4 regions of the Rhizobium aouanii genome follow, and region 1 is predicted to be linked to each of the others. Evidence: predicted binding sites of a transcription regulator. Region 1 holds the regulator's gene; each other region holds the start of a gene.
What was found. Region 1 encodes PhoB, which activates phosphate uptake and scavenging genes when phosphate is short. Its sites were predicted from a motif close to TGTCATNNANCTGTCAT; they were not measured.
Positions count from the first base shown of each region.

Region 1 (5,014 bases):
TCGCCGCGCACATCTTCGATCACATCGGGATAACGATCCTTCAGCGAGGCGAGGCCCTGGCGGAAGACAAGTGCTACGTCGCGCACCTGCTGGAGGAAGCCATCGGCAAGGATGATGTCGAGCACGGCGCTGCCGACGGCCATGGCAAGCGGATTGCCGCCATAGGTCGAGCCATGCGTGCCAGCCTTCATGCCGGAGGCGGCTTCGGCGGTGGCAAGGCAGGCGCCGAGCGGGAACCCGCCGCCGATGCCCTTGGCGACAGCCATGATGTCGGGGGTGATGCCCGACCATTCATGGGCGAAGAGCTTGCCGGTGCGGCCGACGCCGGTCTGGACCTCGTCTAGGATCAACAGCAGACCGTTGTCGTCGCAGAGCTGGCGAAGCGCCTTCATGAACTCGGTGGTGGCAGGACGGACACCGCCCTCGCCCTGCACCGGCTCGATGAGGATGGCGGCCGTGGCCTCGGTGATCGCGGCGCGGACCGCTTCGATATCGCCGAAAGCCACCTGATCGAAACCCGGCGCCTTGGGGCCGAAGCCTTCGAGATATTTTTCCTGGCCGCCGGCGGCGATCGTCGCCAGCGTCCGCCCATGGAAGGCGCCTTCGAAGGTGATGATATGAAAGCGCTCGGGATGGCCCTTGGAAAACTGATAGCGGCGCGCCGTCTTGATCGCGCATTCGAGCGCCTCGGCGCCTGAATTGGTGAAGAACACCTTGTCGGCGAAGGTGGCATCCGTCAGCCGTTTTGCCAGGCGCTCCTGGCCGGGGATCTCATAGATGTTCGACAGGTGCCAGACCTTGTCGGCCTGCTCCTTCAGTGCGCCCACAACATGCGGATTGCTGTGGCCGACGGAGGTGACGGCGACGCCGGCGCCAAAATCGAGATATCGCTCGCCGCTTTCGGTGATCAGCCACACGCCCTCGCCTCGCTCGAACCGCAGCGGGGCACGAGAATAGGTGTCATAAAGCGGCGCGGCTTCAGCCATGGCGCGATCTCCATCAAAGTTGGCGGGCAATGACTCCGGCTAAGGAAACCAGGCCCGAAAAATTAAAAATGCCGCCTTGCGGCGGCGAGTGGCACTATTTCCCTTTCGCGCTGCAATGTCAACAAAACGGCGCCCTTAGCGTATGCAGCACAGGTGTACAGCGGCATTTTCAGTCTTCAACAGGCATTATTGCAGAAATGACACGCAGGGGCAGCAAGTTGGGGAAAACTACGAATTCGATTCATCCGGATTCATGCGACTCTTGTCACGGAGTCAGCCTCACACTAGGTTAAAGATCAATTACTAGACTGCATGCGGCGGAACTAGTCACCAAAATTGATCAAGCGTTTCTTGTTTCGGAGCTCCCGGGACAACGGTGAGGGATTCTGCCATCACCAACGCAAAAGGTGGAGACAGGGCATGAACTGGACAGACGAGCGGGTCGAGAAACTCAAGAAGCTTTGGGCCGAAGGACTGAGCGCCAGCCAGATCGCGGCACAGCTTGGTGGCGTCAGCAGAAACGCGGTCATCGGCAAAGTGCACCGGCTGTGCCTTCCCGGCCGCGCCAAGGCCGGCGGCACCAATACCGCGGCGCGAACGCCGAAGCGCAACACATCGGCGCCGCGCGCGCCGAACTATGCCTCTCGCATCACGACCCGCACCGTTACCCGCCAGCAGGGCGCGACGATGCTGAAGGAAGAGATCGAGATCGAAACGATCGAGGAAATGGAATACGTGCCGCGAGGCAATGTGGTGGTGCCGATTTCGCGTCGCCTCGGCCTGACGGAACTGACCGAGCGTACCTGCAAGTGGCCGGTCGGCGATCCGCTGAAGGATGACTTCCACTTCTGCGGCTGCGAGTCCCCAGACAATTCGCCTTATTGCGGCTATCACCAAAAGCTTGCCTACCAGCCGGTCAACGAACGCCGCAGGGCGGCAGCGCGGGCGAGCTGAACGCGGGCAACCATCGTTAGAATGCAGAAAACGGGCCGATTGGCCCGTTTTTTCATGCGCGGATGGGATGGCTGCCCCTCACCCTAACCCTCTCCCCGTAAACGGGGCGAGGGGACGTGCCCTGCAAGAGGTTGTGGGGAACGGAGAGGTCGCGGCATATCCCCTTCGCCCCGCAAGCGGGGAGAAGGTGGCGGCAGCCGGATGAGGGGCAGTCCATCGCCGCGAACCGGACAGTAGCGGGATAAGCCCGAGCATGACGAAAGAGGCGTCAGCCGGCTTTGTCAGCAACCAGAACGAAAGCCCTCAGGCTTCCATCGAGTAACCGGCGCCGCGGACGGTGCGGATGACGTCCTGCATGTTGGAAAAATTCAGCGCCTTGCGCAGGCGGCCGACATGGACGTCGACGGTGCGCTCGTCGACATAGATGTCGTGGCCCCAGACGCCGTCCAGAAGCTGCGAGCGGGAGAAGACCCGGCCCGGCGACGACATCAGGAATTCCAGCAGGCGGAATTCGGTGGGGCCGAGGCGGACTTCGCGGCTCTTGCGATGGACGCGATGGGTTTCGCGGTCGAGCTCGATATCGCCGCATTTCAGCACCGTGGACAGCACCTCGGGACGGGCGCGGCGCAGCATCGCCTTGACGCGGGCAACGAGTTCGGGGGTCGAGAAGGGCTTGACGACATAATCGTCGGCACCCGTCGACAATCCGCGGACGCGTTCGCTCTCCTCGCCGCGCGCCGTCAGCATGATGATCGGCAGGCGCTCGGTTTCCGGCCGCATGCGCAGGCGCCGGCAGAGCTCGATGCCGGAGACGCCCGGCAGCATCCAATCGAGGATGAGAAGATCGGGCGTGCGCTCTTGAAGCCTCATTTCGGCTTCGTCGCCACGAAGGATGGTATCGACCTCGAAGCCTTCCGCTTCGAGATTGTAGCGAAGAAGCACGCTGAGGGCTTCCTCGTCTTCAACAACTGCAACTCTCGGGATCATGCGTGTCGGTCTCCTCGCGCATCATCCTTAAATCAGGGGTGATTTAAGCAATTCATCCTGCGCAGATTCAGAAATTGGCTGCGACCTCTTTGCGCGCCCCGGACGGGCGCGCACGCAACTAATTGTGCGGGCGGTTATTCCGTGACCGCGCCGACGGTGTTGGCGCTGTCATCCTTCGGACGATCGCCTTCCGGCTGTGCGCCTGTCGTCATGTAAAAGATCGTCTCGGCGATGTTGGTCGCATGGTCGCCGATGCGCTCTATATTCTTGGCGCAGAAGAGAAGATGCGTGCAGCTGGTGATGTTGCGCGGATCCTCCATCATATAGGTCAGGAGTTCGCGGAACAGCGAGGTGTACATCGCGTCGATCTCGTTGTCGCGTTCACGGATCGCATTCGCCTTGTCGGCTGAACGATTGGTGTAGACATCGAGCACTTCCTTGAGCTGGACGAGCGCCAGCTCGGACAGATGCTCGAGGCCGCGGGCGAGCTTGCGGGGGACGCCGGTGCTTTGGACGGCGATGACGCGCTTGGCGGTGTTCTTGCCGAGGTCGCCGACGCGTTCGAGATCGGCGGCGATGCGGATCGAACCCATGATTTCACGCAGATCCGAGGCCATCGGCTGACGGCGGGCGATCGTGACGATCGCCTTGTCGCCGATTTCGCGTTCGGCGTGATCGAGGATCACATCGTCCGAGATGACCTTCTGCGCCAATGCGGTATCGCCGTTGACGAGCGCCCGGACGGATTCACTGACCATCTGTTCGGCCAGGCCGCCCATTTCGGAAATCCGCCTGGACAAGAACTTCAGATCATCATCATAGGCAGAAAAAATATGTGTCGATGCCATGGGGCTTTATCCTCGAATAACGGGAAGGCTTGGTGTCGCCAAAATCAACCGAAGCGACCCATGATGTAGTCCTGAGTGCGCGGATCGTCGGGATTGGTGAACATCTTGTCGGTGTCGTTCTCCTCGACGAGATTGCCGAGGTGGAACATGGCGGTGCGCTGCGAGACACGCGCGGCCTGCTGCATGGAGTGGGTGACGATGACGATCGTGTAGTTCTCGCGCAGCTCGTGGATCAGTTCCTCGACCTTGGCGGTGGCGATCGGGTCGAGCGCCGAGCAGGGCTCGTCCATCAGGATGACTTCAGGGCTGACGGCGACGGCACGCGCAATGCAGAGGCGCTGCTGCTGGCCGCCCGACAGGCCGGTGCCGGATTCGTGCACGCGGTCCTTGACCTCGTTCCAGAGGCCGGCGCGCTGCAGGCTGGTTTCGACGATCTGGTCGAGATCGGCCTTCGACTTGGCAAGGCCATGGATGCGCGGGCCGTAGGAGACGTTTTCATAGATCGTCTTCGGGAACGGGTTCGGCTTCTGGAAGACCATGCCGACGCGGGCGCGAAGTTCGACGACGTCGATATCGGGATCATAGACATCGTCGGTATCAAGCGTGATCTTGCCGGTGACGCGGCAGCCGTCGATCGTATCGTTCATACGGTTGAGGCACCGCAGGAAGGTCGACTTGCCGCAGCCGGACGGGCCGATCAGGGCGGTTACGGTGTTTTCGCGGACGTTCAGGTTCACATCGAAAAGCGCGCGCTTTTCGCCGTAGTAAACCGAGACATCCTTTCCGATCATCTTATAGGGGACGTTGCTCATCTTGCGATCCAGCGCCTTTTCAACTGCAGCTTCCGTCAACATGTTCATGATGTTTAACTCCGTTTACCAGCGGCGCTCGAAGCGACGACGCAAGAGGATGGCGCCCATGTTCATGACGATCAGGAACAGGAGCAGGACGATGATGGCACCCGAAGTACGCTCAACGAAGGCACGTTCGGCCTCGTTGGCCCACATATAGACCTGTACGGGTAGAGCCGTCGAGGGATCGAGCGGTGTCGCCGGCGCATTGGCGACGAAGGCGACCATGCCGATCAGGAGCAGCGGCGCGGTTTCGCCGAGCGCGTGCGCCAGGCCGATGATCGTGCCGGTCAGGATGCCGGGCATGGCGAGCGGCAGCACATGGTGGAACACCATCTGCATCTTCGAGGCGCCAAGGCCGAGCGCTGCGGCGCGGATCGACGGCGGC
Region 1 covers NZ_JBAMYD010000034.1:4,130-9,143, reverse strand. The annotation lists gene V8P77_RS33955 (aspartate aminotransferase family protein) at 1-986, opposite strand, end outside; gene V8P77_RS33950 (GcrA family cell cycle regulator) at 1,407-1,940, shown strand; gene phoB (phosphate regulon transcriptional regulator PhoB) at 2,244-2,927, opposite strand; gene phoU (phosphate signaling complex protein PhoU) at 3,062-3,775, opposite strand; gene pstB (phosphate ABC transporter ATP-binding protein PstB) at 3,820-4,635, opposite strand; gene pstA (phosphate ABC transporter permease PstA) at 4,651-5,014, opposite strand, start outside.

Region 2 (5,014 bases), on a different contig from region 1:
AAAGCGTGGCGTTCGCGATCGAGCGTCACCCGGCTTTGCTGCATGTCGATGGCAGTCCTGCTGCTCGGATCTGCGAGGTAGCGGCGGGTGGCGCCAATCTCAGTCAGAATCTCCGTGGCGGCGATCGACCCGCCACGGGCAAGCACATCGGCGAACTGCCGGTCCTTTTCGAGGTCCCAGTATTGATTGACCGAAGAACGTATGACGACGACGCCTTCAATGAGCATGAAGACGAAGGGCAGCATGATGGCGGCCAGGATAACCCTTTTGATGGTTTCGAATTTCATCGCCAATCGCCACGGTGATCAAAACGTCGGTTGTGCGCGACCAATTGACGGCTAGCTTAACAACAATCCTTAAAAAACTGATAAACTGGCATGTCCCTAGATTTCGGGACGAATGAAGTCGCGTGTCTCGGCGTCCATGACCCAGAGTTCACCGGTCGAAATGTCGAACCAGGCACCGTGGAGATGAATCTTTCCCGCCTCCTCGAGCGCCTTGATGTCGGGAAAGCTTCTGAGATTGTTGATCGAATTGCGGATGGAGACCCGCTCCAGCGCCGTCTGCCGTTCGGCGGCCGTCATCACGTCGTTGCTCTGGATCTGCTCGGCGGCCGGTCTGACCAGCGACATCCAGCGGCCGATGAAATCGCCGGGCGACAATGGCTCGGCATTCGGATCGAGCGCCGAGCGGATGCCGCCGCAGCGGCCATGGCCCATCACGACGATATCCGAGACCTTCAGCACCTGCACGGCAAATTCGAGTGCAGCCGAGGTCGAATGAAAATGACCATCCGGCTCGTAGGGCGGCACCATGTTGGCGACGTTGCGGATGACGAAGAGCTCGCCCGGGCCGGCATCGAAGATCAACTCCGGTGCCGCGCGAGAATCCGAACAGGCAATGACAAGCGTATGGGGATTCTGACCGTTTTCGGCAAGCTGCCGATACCTCTCGCGGGCGTCGGCATAACGCCCGTTCATGAAGTTGCGATAGCCGTCCAGAAGGGGATTTGGAAAACGCTGCATGCTTCTGGATTAGCGCGCGCGGAAGACAAGATCAACTGCTGCACCGCAAAATGAACATATTGGCAGATGCGTCATTTTTTCCGCCGCTGCGCCGGGTGCACGAGCCGGCGCATCTGCACCATGGCCATCGGCGTCGAAAGGCTGGAAGCGTCGCTTGCCAGCATCAACTCGTTGCTGCCGCGCTTGACGGCACGCGCAAGCACCTCGAAGACGCTGGCGGTGGCAAGCTGCAGCGCCTTTTCGTCCTCGATCCCGGAAAGCAGGCGCGACAGGAAGACGGCGGCGATGAGGTCGCCGAGACCATTCGGCGGGTTGTCGACGACGCGATGCTCGGCAAGAAGGGCGTGACGGCCGGAAAGATAGAGATTGCCGGTACCACCCGCCATCATCGGTACCGCCGAAGTGACGAGCATGCGCGATGGTCCGAGCGCGAGCGCCGCCTCCATGATCGCGCTGTTGTCTTCGAGGGCTGCCCCCGAAAGCCATGCGAGCTCGTAGCGGTTCGGCGTTGCGAGCGAGGCGAGCGGAATGAGATGGTCGCGAATGGCCTCTGCGGTCGCTTCCGGCACGTAAAGGCCGCCGAGGTCGCCCATGACGGGATCGCAGATATAGAGCAGCTCGGGATTGTTTTGCCTCAGCGCACCGATCAGCCGGGCGACGGAGCGCGCTTGGGCGGCATTGCCGAAATAGCCCGAAAGCACCGCCTTGACTTCGCCGATCCAGGGCGCGCGGATCAGATCGTCGATTGCCGCATCAAAATCCGTTTCGGCAAAAGTCAGCCGCGTCGAGCGGCCGTGGCCGGGATGCCAGGGCAGCACGATGGTCGGCAGGGCCCAGACCGGATGACCGAGTGTCTCCAGCGCAAAGACGGCTGCCCGGTTTCCGACCGAGCCCCGCACCACATGGCTGGAAATGACGATGACTGCGCCCGCTGCATTTTCCGACATGATATCCAAGATCCGAATGATGACCGCGTTTGATGATCTTTTTGACGCCACGCTGTCAACCATTCTTCATGCGGGCGTGGAAATGTTCGGCGGAATGAAAAACCAGAAGACGGGACTTTCGCTTTCGCTTGGCGAAGAAGGTGGAAAATCTCTTACGATTTCTCGTTTCCAGCGCCAAAAAAGCGTCAAAACAATCCCTCGGACCTCTCTTTTAGAGATTTTTTCGAAGAATCTTCTGCTAGCTTGCAAAAAATCAGACATTGAGGGAGGCGATCCATGGCTGCCAGAAACAATCCGAAACGGGAAAAGCAGATCGAAAGCGCGCGCAAGATCGCCAAGGCGACAGGCGAGGCGCATCTCGATCCGGCAATTCTCTTCGGCCGGGCAAGCAATGACGATCTCGAACTCTATACGCCGGAAATGCTGGCGCTCTCCGCGGTACATTCGGCAAACGAACTCGCCGCCTGGAACGGCAAGGCGCACCGCGTCAGCATCGACACGATTGCCGATGTGACGCCTGATGGCATCGCCGTCTCAGTGCTTTCAGTCACCGACCAGAACATGCCTTTTCTGTTTGAATCGGTCATGGGCGAAGTGACGAGCACCTATCGTGACCTGTTCATGGCCGTGCATCCCATCCTGGTCATGGAAAAGGGCAAGGCGCCGGCGATATATTCCGCCGATCACCCGAGCGATCCGGCCAACCGCGTCAGCCATATCCAGCTTCATATTGCGCCCCTCAATTCCGCCCAGGCCGCCGATCTCGTCAAGCGCATCGAAAAAGTGCTCGAACAGGTCCGCCTGTCGGTTTCCGACTGGAAGCCGATGCTTTTCAAGATCGACGGAGTGATCGCCGAGCTTGCTGCCAATGGCGCCAGCCGGAAGAAGGCCGATCGCGACGAAGCCGTCGCTTTCCTGACCTGGCTGCGGGATGAGAATTTCACGTTCCTCGGCATGCGCGAATATGTCTATTCCGGCAAGGGGACCGATGCCAGGGTCGAGCGTGACAAGGGTGCTGGCCTCGGCATCCTCTCCAACCCCGATGTTCTCGTACTGCGCACCGGCAAGGACGCCGTGACGACGACGCCTGAGATCCTCGCCTTCCTCGACGGCCCCGACTTCCTGATCGTCACCAAGGCGAATGTGAAATCGATCGTCCATCGCCGGGCCTATATGGATTATGTCGGCGTCAAGCGCTTCGACGCTGAGGGTAACGTCACCGGCGAGCTGCGCATCGTCGGCCTTTTCACCTCGACGGCCTATACCTCGCTCGCCTCGGAAATCCCGCTGCTGCGTTCCAAAATCGAGAAGGTGAAGGAACATTTCGGCTTCGACCCGATGAGCCATTCCGGCCGCATGCTCGACAACACGCTGGAATCCTATCCGCGCGACGATCTTTTCCAGATCGACACGACGCTGCTTGCAAGTTTTGCCGAACAGATCAACGACTTGGCCGATCGGCCGCGCGTCCGCGTCCTGCCGCGCATCGACCATTTCGACCGCTTCGTCTCGGTAATCGTCTACGTGCCGCGCGAGGAATATGACTCGATCGTCCGCGAACGGATCGGCACCTATCTGAAGACTGTCTATGACGGCCGTGTCTCCGCCTATTACCCGGCTTTCCCGGAAGGCGGCGTGGCGCGCGTGCATTTCATCATCGGCCGCTCGGGCGGCAAGACGCCACGCATTCCGCAGTCAAAGCTCGAGCAGGTGATCCGCGAGATCACGGCCCGCTGGGACGACCGTTTCGAGGCGCTGGCAGGCGCCAAGGCGCCGAAGATATCGGTCGACCAAGCCTTCCAGGATTCCTTCACGCCGGAGGAAACCGTGGCCGACCTCGCCGATATCGGTGCCTGCGCCGCCGGCGAACCGCTGCGCATCCAGTTCTACCATCGTCAGGAAGAACAACGCCGCATCCTTTCCTTGAAGATCTTCCACGCCGGCGGCCAGCTGGCGCTGTCGCGCCGCGTGCCGCTTCTCGAGAATCTTGGCTTCAACGTCGTCAGTGAACGCACCTTCGATATCGGCGTGCCCGCCGATGGAGAAAAGAAACTCGTCGTGTTGCACGACATGGAACTCGAGACCCGCAACGGCGGTGACATCGATCTGCAGCGTTACGGCGCCGCCCTTGAGGAAGCTTTCGTCGCCGCCTTCGCCGGCACGATCGACAATGACAGCTTCAACCGGCTGATCCTTTCGGCTGGGCTCTCGGCGCGCGAGACCAACGTCCTGCGCGCCTATGCGCGTTATCTTCGCCAGGCCGGCATCGCCTATTCGCAGGATTATATCGCAACCACGCTCGATAAATATCCTGATGTCGCCGCCGCCATTTTCCGTCTCTTCCATGACACGCTCGACACCAGGCTTTCGGAGAAGGTGCGCGTCAAGAAGCTTGCCGAACTGCACCAGGCGATCGAGGCAGAACTTGCCGACGTGCCGAGCCTCGATGACGACCGTATCCTGCGCCGCTACGTCAATATCGTCGATGCGACCTTGCGTACCAATTATTTCCAGAAGAACCCGGACGGTTCGCCGAAGCCGATGTTGGCCTTTAAGCTTGATCCGCACCTGGTCGACGGGCTACCGGAGCCGAAGCCCTTCCGCGAAATGTTCGTCTACGGCGTTGAAGTCGAGGGCGTGCACCTGCGCTTCGGCAAGGTGGCGCGCGGCGGCCTGCGCTGGTCGGACCGCGCCGAGGATTACCGCACCGAAGTGCTCGGCCTCGTCAAGGCCCAGCAGGTCAAGAACGCGGTCATCGTGCCGGTCGGTGCCAAAGGCGGCTTCTATCCGAAGAAACTCCCCGTCGGCGGCAGCCGCGACGAGATCTTCAATGCCGGCCGCGAGGCTTACAAGACTTATATCCGCACGCTGCTTTCGATCACCGACAATATATCGGGTGCCGAGATCGTCCCGCCGAAGGACACGGTCAGGCTTGACGGCGACGACCCTTATTTCGTCGTCGCCGCCGACAAGGGCACCGCGACCTTTTCCGACACCGCCAATGCGCTGGCGCAGGAAGCCGGCTTCTGGCTGGACGACGCC
Region 2 covers NZ_JBAMYD010000018.1:92,556-97,569, reverse strand. The annotation lists gene V8P77_RS27595 (GGDEF domain-containing protein) at 1-287, opposite strand, end outside; gene V8P77_RS27590 (carbonic anhydrase) at 384-1,025, opposite strand; gene pdxY (pyridoxal kinase PdxY) at 1,097-1,972, opposite strand; gene V8P77_RS27580 (NAD-glutamate dehydrogenase) at 2,249-5,014, shown strand, end outside.
Region 2: a site for PhoB is predicted at 2,026-2,042, ahead of V8P77_RS27580 (NAD-glutamate dehydrogenase). Genes of this name have one in related genera too.

Region 3 (5,014 bases), on a different contig from region 1:
GAGCGTTGCCCGCGACGTGACCGACGAGCGGCTGATTGCGCAGGGCCGCGAGGAGGCCCGTCAGAAGGCCGAATATAACAGCGCCGCCAAATCGAGGCTGCTTGCCACCGTCAGCCACGAGGTGCGCACACCACTTTCCGGCATCCTCGGCATGACGCATCTGATCGCCGAGACGCGGCTGACGCAGGAGCAGCAGAACTATCTCGCGAATATCCGCCAGTCCGGCCATGCATTGACGCAGCTCGTCGAGGATCTGCTCGATTTCTCCACCATCGAGGTCGGCCGCTTCGCGCTGCACCCGCGCTCGGAATCGCTGCGCAAACTCCTGGAAAGCGTCGTCGAGATGCTCGCCCACCGGGCGCATGAGAAGGGGATCGAGATCGGCGCCACCGTGTCATCCGACGTGCCCGAAAATATGAGCTTCGACCCGGCGCGGCTGCGCCAGGTTCTGTTCAACGTTATCGGCAACGCCGTGAAGTTCACCCAGGTCGGCGGCGTTTTTATCCGCGTGTCGCTCGACGGCGACGACCTGTCGATCACCGTGACCGACAGCGGCCCCGGCATGACGGCGGAGGAGCAGGCGCGCGTCTTCGGCGAGTTCGAGCAGGGCGGGAGCGTTGCCGACAAGAGCAGCGGCACCGGGCTCGGCCTTGCCATCTCCGCCCGCATCATGCGCGAATTCAATGGCGCGCTGACGGTTGCCAGCGAAATGGGCAGAGGCAGCGAATTCACCATCCGCTTCCCTGTCGATATCGGCAGCGAGCGCCCCGACCGGCGAAACACGCTGCTTGCCGGCAACAGTGTCGTACTGCTGGCGCCGGCAGGTGCGGCGCGCACTGCCATCGCCGAAACGATCACAGCGCTCGGCGGTCTCTGCCATCTCGTCGGCGACGGCGAGACGGCGCGGGCAACGCTGCTCGAACTGGCAAAGGGCGGACGGCGGCCGACCGACATCATCATCGACCACCGCATGTCGGCGGAATTTTCCGCCCATCTTGCCGATCGCGCCGAAATCGCCGCACTTGGCCTGCGCAAGGTCCTGCTCGTCAATCCGGAAGAGCGCAGCGCCCATCCGCTTGACCTCTTCGATGCCTGGCTGATCCGGCCGCTGCGCGAACAGTCGCTGATCGACGTGCTGCGCGGGCGTATGCGCGGCATGGAGAAACGCGACGCGCTGAACGATAACCAGCCGGGCTTCGGCCTCTCGGTGGCTGAGACGCTGGTTGCCGCCGGCGGGCTCAGCATCCTGCTCGGCGAAGACGATCCGATCAATGCCATGCTGGTGCGTGTCGTTCTGGAAAAGGGCGGGCACAAGGTGCGCCATGTCGAAGATTTCGAGACACTGCTCGACTATGCACTCTGCGAGGCGAATGCCCGGCCCGATATCATCATCAGCGATCTCTCGATGCCGGGTGGCAACGGCATCGACATGCTGGGACGCCTGCGTGGCCACGAGCGGCGGCTCGATCTCGCCCCGATGCCGGTGATCGTGCTGACTGCAGACAAGAGCGACGAATCACGCCGCCAAGTCTTGCTCAACGGCGCCAACCGCGTCATGATAAAGCCGGTCGATCCGGTGCGGCTGCTGACTGAAGTTCAGGCGGTCGCCGCCCTTTCCGCCCGCCGGGCAGAGGCGCGGTGAGCGCCTCAGAAACCGGCACGCTTCTTGCGCGTGGAAACTCAAAATGTCACTTTCCTGTCGTAGAGAAGTGTTTTATGGCGTCGATAAGCCGGTAACGGGAGAATCGTTATGTCCGCCATCGACATCCTGAATCGTGACACCACCGCCGAGGCTGCGCGGCCCTCGACGGCTGCTGTACAGAAGGACGGCGATATCCTCGGCCGCATCGGCAATCTGGAGACCCGCCTTGCCCGCACGGCACGCGAGATCGATGCCGCCCAGGCCGTGCGCTACCGCGTCTTCGTCGACGAAATGAAGGCGCAGCTGCCGTTGGACGCCATGCGCCGCCAGCGCGATGTCGACGCCTATGACGCCGTCTGCGATCATCTTCTCGTTCTCGACCGCTCGATCGAGGGCGACCCGGAAGACCAGATCGTCGGCACCTACCGTCTGCTGCGTCAGGATGTCGCTATCGCCAATGGCGGTTTTTACTCGGCTTCCGAATTCGAAATCGAGGGCCTTATCGCCAAACATCCGGACAAGCGCTTCATGGAGCTCGGCCGCTCCTGCGTGCTGCCGGAATACCGCACCAAGCGCACCGTCGAGCTCCTGTGGCAGGGCAACTGGGCCTACGCGCTGAAGCACGGCGTCAGCGCCATGTTCGGCTGTGCCTCTTTCCCCGGCGTCTATCTCGAAAGCCACGCGCTGGCGCTGTCCTTCCTCTACCACAATGTGCTGGCGAAGAACGAATGGGCCGTCGGCGCCTTGCCGCATCTGGCCCGCAACATGGACCTGATGCCGGTCGAGGCCATCAACCCGAAGCGGGCGCTGATGGCCCTGCCGCCGCTGATCAAGGGCTATCTGCGCCTCGGTGCGATGGTCGGCTCCCATGCGGTCGTCGATCATGCCTTCAACACGACCGACGTGCTGATCGTGCTGCCGATCTCCAGCATTTCGGACCGTTATCTGAATTATTACGGCGCCGACGCCGGCCGCTTTGCGAGCTAGGGTAATTCAGACGAAGCAGCGTTGAGGGGTCGGTCTTGAGGTCCCCCAGCGAATTGAACTCCCGTGCATGTCTCAATCACCGAAAAATATGTGCCCGGCGGAGGCGCTGCTAGCCGAGCACATATCTCTGTTATAGGCGCGGAAGACTACTAACCCGCCCCGTAGGCGGCGATCGCCGCCATGTTGACGATGTCGCTGTCCTTGGCGCCCATCGAGGTGATCTGCACCGGTTTGTCGAGACCGACGAGGATCGGGCCGATCACCGTGGAGCCGCCGAGTTCCTGCAGCATCTTGGTCGAGATCGAGGCCGAGTGGAAGGCCGGCATGACGAGCACGTTGGCCGGCCCGGAAAGGCGGCAGAAGGGATATTGCTCCATCACCTTGCGGTTCAGAGCGACATCGGCCGCCATCTCGCCGTCATATTCGAAATCGACGCGGCGCTTGTCGAGGATCTTCACCGCCTCGCGCACCCGCTCGGAGCGTTCGCCCGAGGGATGGCCGAAGGTGGAATAGGCCAGCATGGCGACCCGCGGCGGATAACCCATGCGCCGCGCCAGACCGGCGGCCTCTTCGGCGATATCGGCAAGCTCCTCGGCCGTCGGCATGTCGTGCACCGCGGTATCGGCAACGAAGACCGTGCGGCCGCGGCAGAGCGCCAGCGATACGCCGATAACGCGGTGGCCGGGCTTCTCATCGATGCAGCGGCGCACGTCTTCGAGCGCCGTCGAATAGTTTCGGGTGATGCCCGTCACCATGCCGTCGGCATCGCCGAGCGCCACCATGGTGGCGGCGAAGTGGTTGCGGTCGTTATGGATCAGCCGCTGGGCGTCGCGGTGAAGGTAACCGTGCCGCTGCAGCCGGGCATAGAGATAGTCGATATAGGCCTCGACCCGGGTCGAAAGCCGCGCATTGACGATTTCGAGGCCCGGCCGGTTGAGATCGATGCCGGCGCGTTCCGCCGTCGCCCGGATCAGGTCCTCGCGGCCGAGCAGGATGGCGGTGCCGAGCTGCTGGTTGGCGTAGGACATCGCCGCACGCAGGACCTGTTCTTCCTCGGCCTCGGCAAAGACGATCCGCTTCGGACGGCGGCGGACGCGCTCGTAAAGGCTGGCGAGCGTCGAGGCGATCGGATCGCGGCGAGCCGAAAGCTCGCGGGCATAACCGGCCATGTCGGTGATGACCTTGCGGGCGACGCCGCTTTCGATCGCAGCTTGCGCGACTGCCACCGGGATCGCCGAGATCAGCCTGGGATCGAAGGGAACGGGGATGATGTATTGCGACCCGAAACGCGGCCGGTTGCCCTGGTAGGCGGCAACGACGTCATCGGGAACGTCCTCGCGGGCTAGGTTTGCCAACGCATTGACGGCAGCGATCTTCATCGCGTCGTTGATGGTGGAGGCGCGGACATCGAGAGCGCCACGGAAGATATAGGGAAAGCCGAGGACGTTGTTGACCTGGTTCGGATAGTCCGAACGGCCGGTCGCCATGATGGCGTCGTCGCGGATGCGCGCCACCTCTTCCGGGGTGATCTCGGGATCGGGATTGGCCATGGCGAAGATGATCGGCCGCTCCGCCATCGAGCGGATCATCTTGGCCGAAAACGCGCCCTTCTGCGACAGGCCGAAAACGACGTCTGCGCCTTTCATCGCCTCTTCCAGCGTGCGCGTGTCGGTCTTTGCCGCATGCGCCGATTTCCACTGGTTCATGCCCTCGGTGCGGCCTTGGTAGATGACGCCCTTGGTGTCGCAGAGGATGACGTTCTCAGGCGCAAAACCCATCGCCTTGATGAGTTCGACGCAGGCGATCGCCGCCGCACCCGCGCCGTTGCAGACGAGCTTCGTCGTCTTCAGGTCGCGGCCGGTCAGCTCCAGCGCGTTGATCAGGCCGGCGGCGGCGATGATCGCCGTTCCATGCTGGTCGTCATGGAACACCGGAATGTCCATCAGCTCGCGCAGCCGGCTTTCGATGACGAAACAATCCGGCGCCTTGATATCCTCGAGGTTGATGCCGCCGAAGGAAGGACCGAGGAAGCGCACGCAGTTGATGAACTCGTCGACATTTTCCGTATCGATCTCGAGGTCGATGGAATCGACATCGGCGAAGCGCTTGAACAGCACCGCCTTGCCTTCCATGACGGGCTTGGATGCCAGCGCGCCGAGATTGCCGAGGCCGAGGATCGCCGTGCCGTTGGAAATAACCGCAACCATATTGCCGCGCGCCGTATAATCGTAGGCCGTCTGCGGATCGGCGGCGATCGCCTTCACGGGCACCGCAACACCCGGCGAATAGGCAAGCGAGAGGTCGCGTTGCGTCGCCATCGGCTTGGTCGGGTTGATCTCCAGCTTGCCGGGCCGGCCCATTGCGTGAAAATCGAGCGCCTCCTGG
Region 3 covers NZ_JBAMYD010000002.1:349,887-354,900, reverse strand. The annotation lists gene V8P77_RS05075 (PAS domain-containing hybrid sensor histidine kinase/response regulator) at 1-1,642, shown strand, start outside; gene olsB (l-ornithine N(alpha)-acyltransferase) at 1,751-2,629, shown strand; gene V8P77_RS05065 (NADP-dependent malic enzyme) at 2,779-5,014, opposite strand, start outside.
Region 3: a site for PhoB is predicted at 1,687-1,703, ahead of olsB (l-ornithine N(alpha)-acyltransferase). Genes of this name have one in related genera too.

Region 4 (5,014 bases), on a different contig from region 1:
CGCGGCGCATGCGGCGGACGAGATCGAGTTCCGCCTGGAAGTCCACATAATGCGGAAGTTTCAGGTGCTCGACGAAGCCCGTCGCCTGGACGTTGTCGGAGTGCGAGATGACGAATTCCTCGTCCTGTGCCGGTGCGGTGATATCCTCGCCGAGTTCTTCGGCGCGAAGCGCCCGGTCGACCAGTGACATCGCCATCGCCTTGCGCTCGCTCTGGCCGAAGACCAGGCCGTAGCCGCGGGTAAATTGCGGCGGCGCCTTGGCCGAACCCTTGAACTGGTTGACCATCTGGCATTCGGTGATCTGGATCGTGCCGAGCGAGACGGCGAAACCGAGTTCCGGCACGTCGAATTCCACCTCGACGTCGCCGATGCGGATTTCACCGGTGAAGGGGTGATTGCGGCCGTAGCCGCGCTGGGTGGAATAACCGAGCGCCAGCAGGAAGCCCTCGTCGCCGCGGGCAAGCGCCTGCAGGCGGAGATCCCGTGTCATCGGGAATTCCATCGGCTCTCGGGTCAGGTCGCCGATTTCGTGATCTTCCGGCATGTCGCCGTCGGCCTCGATCAGGCCCTCTTCGCCGAGGATCTCGGAGACGCGCATGACGCGACCGGTCTCGGCGGCGCGCTGGGCGGGGGTCTCGACCGCCTCGTCCGAAAGCAGCGAGGGATCGAGCAGGCGGTGGGTATAGTCGAAGGTGGGCCCAAGAAGCTGCCCGCCCGGCAGATCCTTGTAGGTCGCCGAGATGCGGCGTTCGATCGTCATATCAGCCGTGTCGAGCGGCTTCGAATAGCCGAAACGCGGCAGTGTCGGGCGGTAGGCGCGCAGCAGGAAGATCGCCTCGATCATGTCGCCCCGCGATTGGCGGATGGCAAGGGCTGCGAGCCTGCGGTCGAAAAGCGAAGCCTCGGCCATGACGCGATCGACGGCGAGCGCCAGCTGCGCCACGATCTGGTCAATGCCGATCGCCGGCAGCGAACGGTCGCCGCGGCGGCGGTCGGCGAGCAGGCGGTGGGCATTGGCGATGGCGGTCTCGCCACCCTTGACGGCAACATACATGAGCTCAGATCTCCGTTGCTGTGATCTTGGTGGTGCGCGGCAGGCAGAGGAAGCGCTTGGCCGATGTCAGTACGATGTCGACGCCGCGCGGAAAGAGCGCACAGTTCTCGGTCCAGAGCCGCAGGAAAGTCTCCGGCAGGCCGATAGGCGCCATCTCCGTTACACTCTGGATGCCCGGACCCATCAGCGCCAGCCTGCGGCCGCCCTCGAGTTCGGCGAGCTCGATGATGAGGGTCGTAGAGCGGTCTGGATATTCCTGCGTGCCTGACGCAAAGAGGCCGAAGGAGGAAAGTGCGGTGCCGGCCTCGGTGAAGGCAAAGCGCGCCTCGGCCTTTTCGGTCGTCAGCGGCGCGCCGGTGTGGAAGCCGAGCCACTCCGGCACGGCGGATTTCGCCAGTCCCTGGGAAAGCCAGACGGGCGTGTCGTGGTCGCAAAGCGTCAGCGCGATCGTGCCGGCGGCGATGCCGAGCGGCGCCGGCGGAGCGACGTCGGGCTGGACGGTCTGGATCGTGCCGGGGCGCGCCATGCCGTCCATCAGCATCTTAAAGACGCTTTGGGCATGGAAGACCGGCTCGGCAAAGCCGCCGGTCAGAGCTTCTGTCTTCAGGCCCATCAGTTGTCTCCCCGCACCATGGTGAAGAAATCGACGCGGGTTGCGGCCGTCTCGTCCGCCTTGCGGCGTTCGGCATCGGCGATCCGCTCAGTGATCGGCAAAAGCAGTGCCTGTTCGACGAAGTCCTTCGTCGCATCCTCCTGCCAGAGCGCGTCGAAGATCGCCGCAAGCCTGGCCTTCTCGCGGTCGGTGCCGAGCGCCTGCGCATGGCCGACCGAGCCGGAGTCGAGCCGGACCGTGGCCCGCGTCACGGTCACTTCGCCCAGATTGAAAGGAGCGCCGCCGCCGCCGATGCGTCCGCGAACCATCACCAGCCCGGTTTCCGGTCCACGCACCGGATGGGCAACAGGCTCTTCCGGCAATGCATCGAAGACCGCCTGGAGTTCGCTGCGTTCCGCCCGCGCCAGCAGATCGGCGGCGCGTTTGCGCCCGGATGCCGTCTGTGACGCAGCGTCTGTCCTGTCCGCTGATATCATCACCGCTTCCCTTAAAATGTCTATTGATATAGACAACCATACAAGATACACTTAGCTCTAAATCGATGTCGTGACAAGCGTGTGACATCGTGAGCAAGCAGGGGCGGAATGGCGGGATTGAAGCAGGTGCAAAGGCAGACCGGCGTGGCGCTCTGGCGCCAGATTGCCGACCGGATTCGCGAAGCGATCAGCACCGGAGCCTATGATGAAACGGGAATGGTGCCGCCGGAAACCATGTTGGCGCTGCAATTCGGCGTCAACCGGCATACGGTGCGCAGCGCGCTGGCGGCGCTGGCGCAGGAAGGCATCGTCCGTGCGGTACAAGGTCGCGGCACGCTGATCGAGCGCAAGGAGCGGCTGAATTTCCCGATCACCAGGCGCACGCGCTTCACTGCCGGCATCGGCGACCAGGCGCGCGAGATGCGCGGCCTTCTGCTCGATGAAGCCAAGGAAGAGGCGAGCACCGAGATTGCCCGCTGGCTGGGCTTGAAGCCAAGAGCACAGGTGATCCGCCTGGAAACGTTGCGCGAGGCCGACAAGCGGCCGGTTTCAAGGGCGACGAGCTGGTTTCCCGCCGAACGTTTCGCCGGCATCGGCGAGGCCTATCGCAAGCGCGAATCGATCACCAAGGCTTTCGCCGAACTCGGCCTGCCGGACTATGTGCGCGCCACGACCGAGGTGACGGCCGCTCATGCGAGTGCAGCCGATATGGCAGATTTGGAACTCACCCCCGGCGCGATCCTTCTGATCGCCAAGGCGATGAATACCGATCTTGAGGGTGTGCCGGTGCAATATTCGATCAGCCGCTTCGCGGCCGACCGGGTGCAGTTCACCATCGAGAACTGAGCGCCTTTCCCCGCCGAAGCGGGGAAAGATCAGCTGACATCAATGCGCGCCCGACATATCGCCGAGCACTTCCTTGGAAGCGACGGTAGAATCCGCCTTCAGCTTGTAGACCATCGGCACGCCGGTCGCGAGGTTGAGGGCGAGCACACCTTCTTTGTTCAGCTTGTCGAGCACCATGACAAGCGAACGCAGCGAATTGCCGTGTGCGGCAACCAGCACCTTTTCGCCCCTGAGCACACGCGGCAGGATTTCGGTGAGGTAGTAGGGCCAGACGCGGGCGCCGGTGTCGCGCAGGCTTTCACCGCCGGGCGGCGGCACGTCATAGGAACGGCGCCAGATATGCACCTGTTCCTCGCCCCATTTGGCGCGCGCATCGTCCTTGTTGAGGCCGGAGAGGTCGCCGTAGTCGCGCTCGTTCAGCGCCTGATCGCGAATCGTCAGGAGATCGGGCTGGCCGACCTTGTCGAGGATCAGCTTCAGCGTGTGCTGCGCACGCACCAGCACCGAGGTGTAGGCGACGTCGAATTTGATCCCGTATTCCGCAAGTGCGGCACCACCGGCATTGGCTTCCTGAACGCCGAGCTCCGTCAGATCGGGATCCTTCCAGCCGGTGAAGAGATTCTTCAGGTTCCAGTCACTCTGGCCGTGGCGAACGAGGACGAGGGTACCGCTCATGAATATGCCTCCGTAGTATCGTTATGGGGAAGAAAGCCCGAGCACGTCGAGCATGGAATAGAGACCCGGCTTCTTGTCGCGCGCCCAGAGGGCCGCCTTGATGGCGCCGCGGGCGAAGATCGAGCGGTCGGCCGCACTGTGCGACAAGGTGACGATTTCGCCTTCGCCGGCAAAAAGCACGGAATGCTCGCCGATGACGGAGCCACCGCGCAGTGTCGCAAAGCCGATCGTACCCGCCTCGCGGGCGCCGGTATGGCCGTCGCGCACCCGGACCGACTTCGAAGCAAGATCGATGCCGCGCCCTTTTGCCGCTGCCTCGCCGAGGAGAAGGGCGGTGCCGGACGGCGCATCTACCTTGTGCTTGTGGTGCATTTCCAGGATCTCGATATCCCAGTCATCAGGATCGAGCGCACGCGCTGCCTGCTCCGCGAGCACGCCGAGCAGATTGACCCCGAGGCTCATATTGCCTGACTTGACGACGCGCGCATGGCGGGCCGCCGCGGCGATCCTGGCATTGTCGTCGTCCGAACAGCCGGTCGTGCCGACGACATGGACGATGCGGGCCTGCGCGGCGAGGCCTGAAAATTCCACCGTTGCGGCAGGCGAGGTGAAGTCGAGCACGCCTTCGGCATCCAGAAAGGCGTTGAGCGGATCGTCGCCGATGATGACGCCGGTCGGGCCGAGGCCGGCGATCTCGCCGGCATCCTTGCCGACGAAGGGCGAGCCGGCGCGCTCCACGGCGGCATGCAGGCTCACGCCCTCGATGGAATGGATGAGCCGGATCAGCGTCTGCCCCATGCGTCCTGCTGCGCCAACCACCGCCAGTTTCATCGCAGCATCGCTCATGTCAGTCTCACCAGGTCAGTTTGAATCGGAGGCCGAAGGCCTCTGCAGGTTGTTGAGGCGAGCGTAAAGACCGTCGCTGACCTTCGCAAGCGTCTCGTGATTGCCTTCCTCGACGACGCGGCCCTGCTGCATGACGACGATCTTGTCGGCCCGCACCACGGTCGAAAGCCGATGGGCGATGACGACGACGGTGCGTCCGCTCATCGCCTCGTCGAGCGCCTTCTGCACGGCGGCTTCGGATTCGGTGTCGAGGGCGGAGGTCGCCTCGTCGAGAAGCAGGATCGGCGCATTGCGCACCAAAGCGCGCGCGATCGATAGCCGCTGGCGCTGGCCGCCCGAAAGCGTCACGCCGTTCTCGCCGACCGGCGTCTCGTAACCTTGCGGCTGCGCAGAGATGAAGTCATGCGCATAGGCAAGCCGCGCCGCCTCTTCCACCTCGGCATCGCTCGCTTCCGGCCGGCCATAGCGGATATTGTCGCGGATCGTGCCCTCGAACAGATAGGG
Region 4 covers NZ_JBAMYD010000011.1:124,624-129,637, forward strand. The annotation lists gene V8P77_RS20040 (carbon-phosphorus lyase complex subunit) at 1-1,054, opposite strand, end outside; gene phnH (phosphonate C-P lyase system protein PhnH) at 1,059-1,667, opposite strand; gene phnG (phosphonate C-P lyase system protein PhnG) at 1,667-2,143, opposite strand; gene phnF (phosphonate metabolism transcriptional regulator PhnF) at 2,252-2,989, shown strand; gene V8P77_RS20060 (2,3-bisphosphoglycerate-dependent phosphoglycerate mutase) at 3,029-3,664, opposite strand; gene dapB (4-hydroxy-tetrahydrodipicolinate reductase) at 3,686-4,510, opposite strand; gene V8P77_RS20070 (ABC transporter ATP-binding protein) at 4,526-5,014, opposite strand, start outside.
Region 4: a site for PhoB is predicted at 2,214-2,230, ahead of phnF (phosphonate metabolism transcriptional regulator PhnF). Genes of this name have one in related genera too.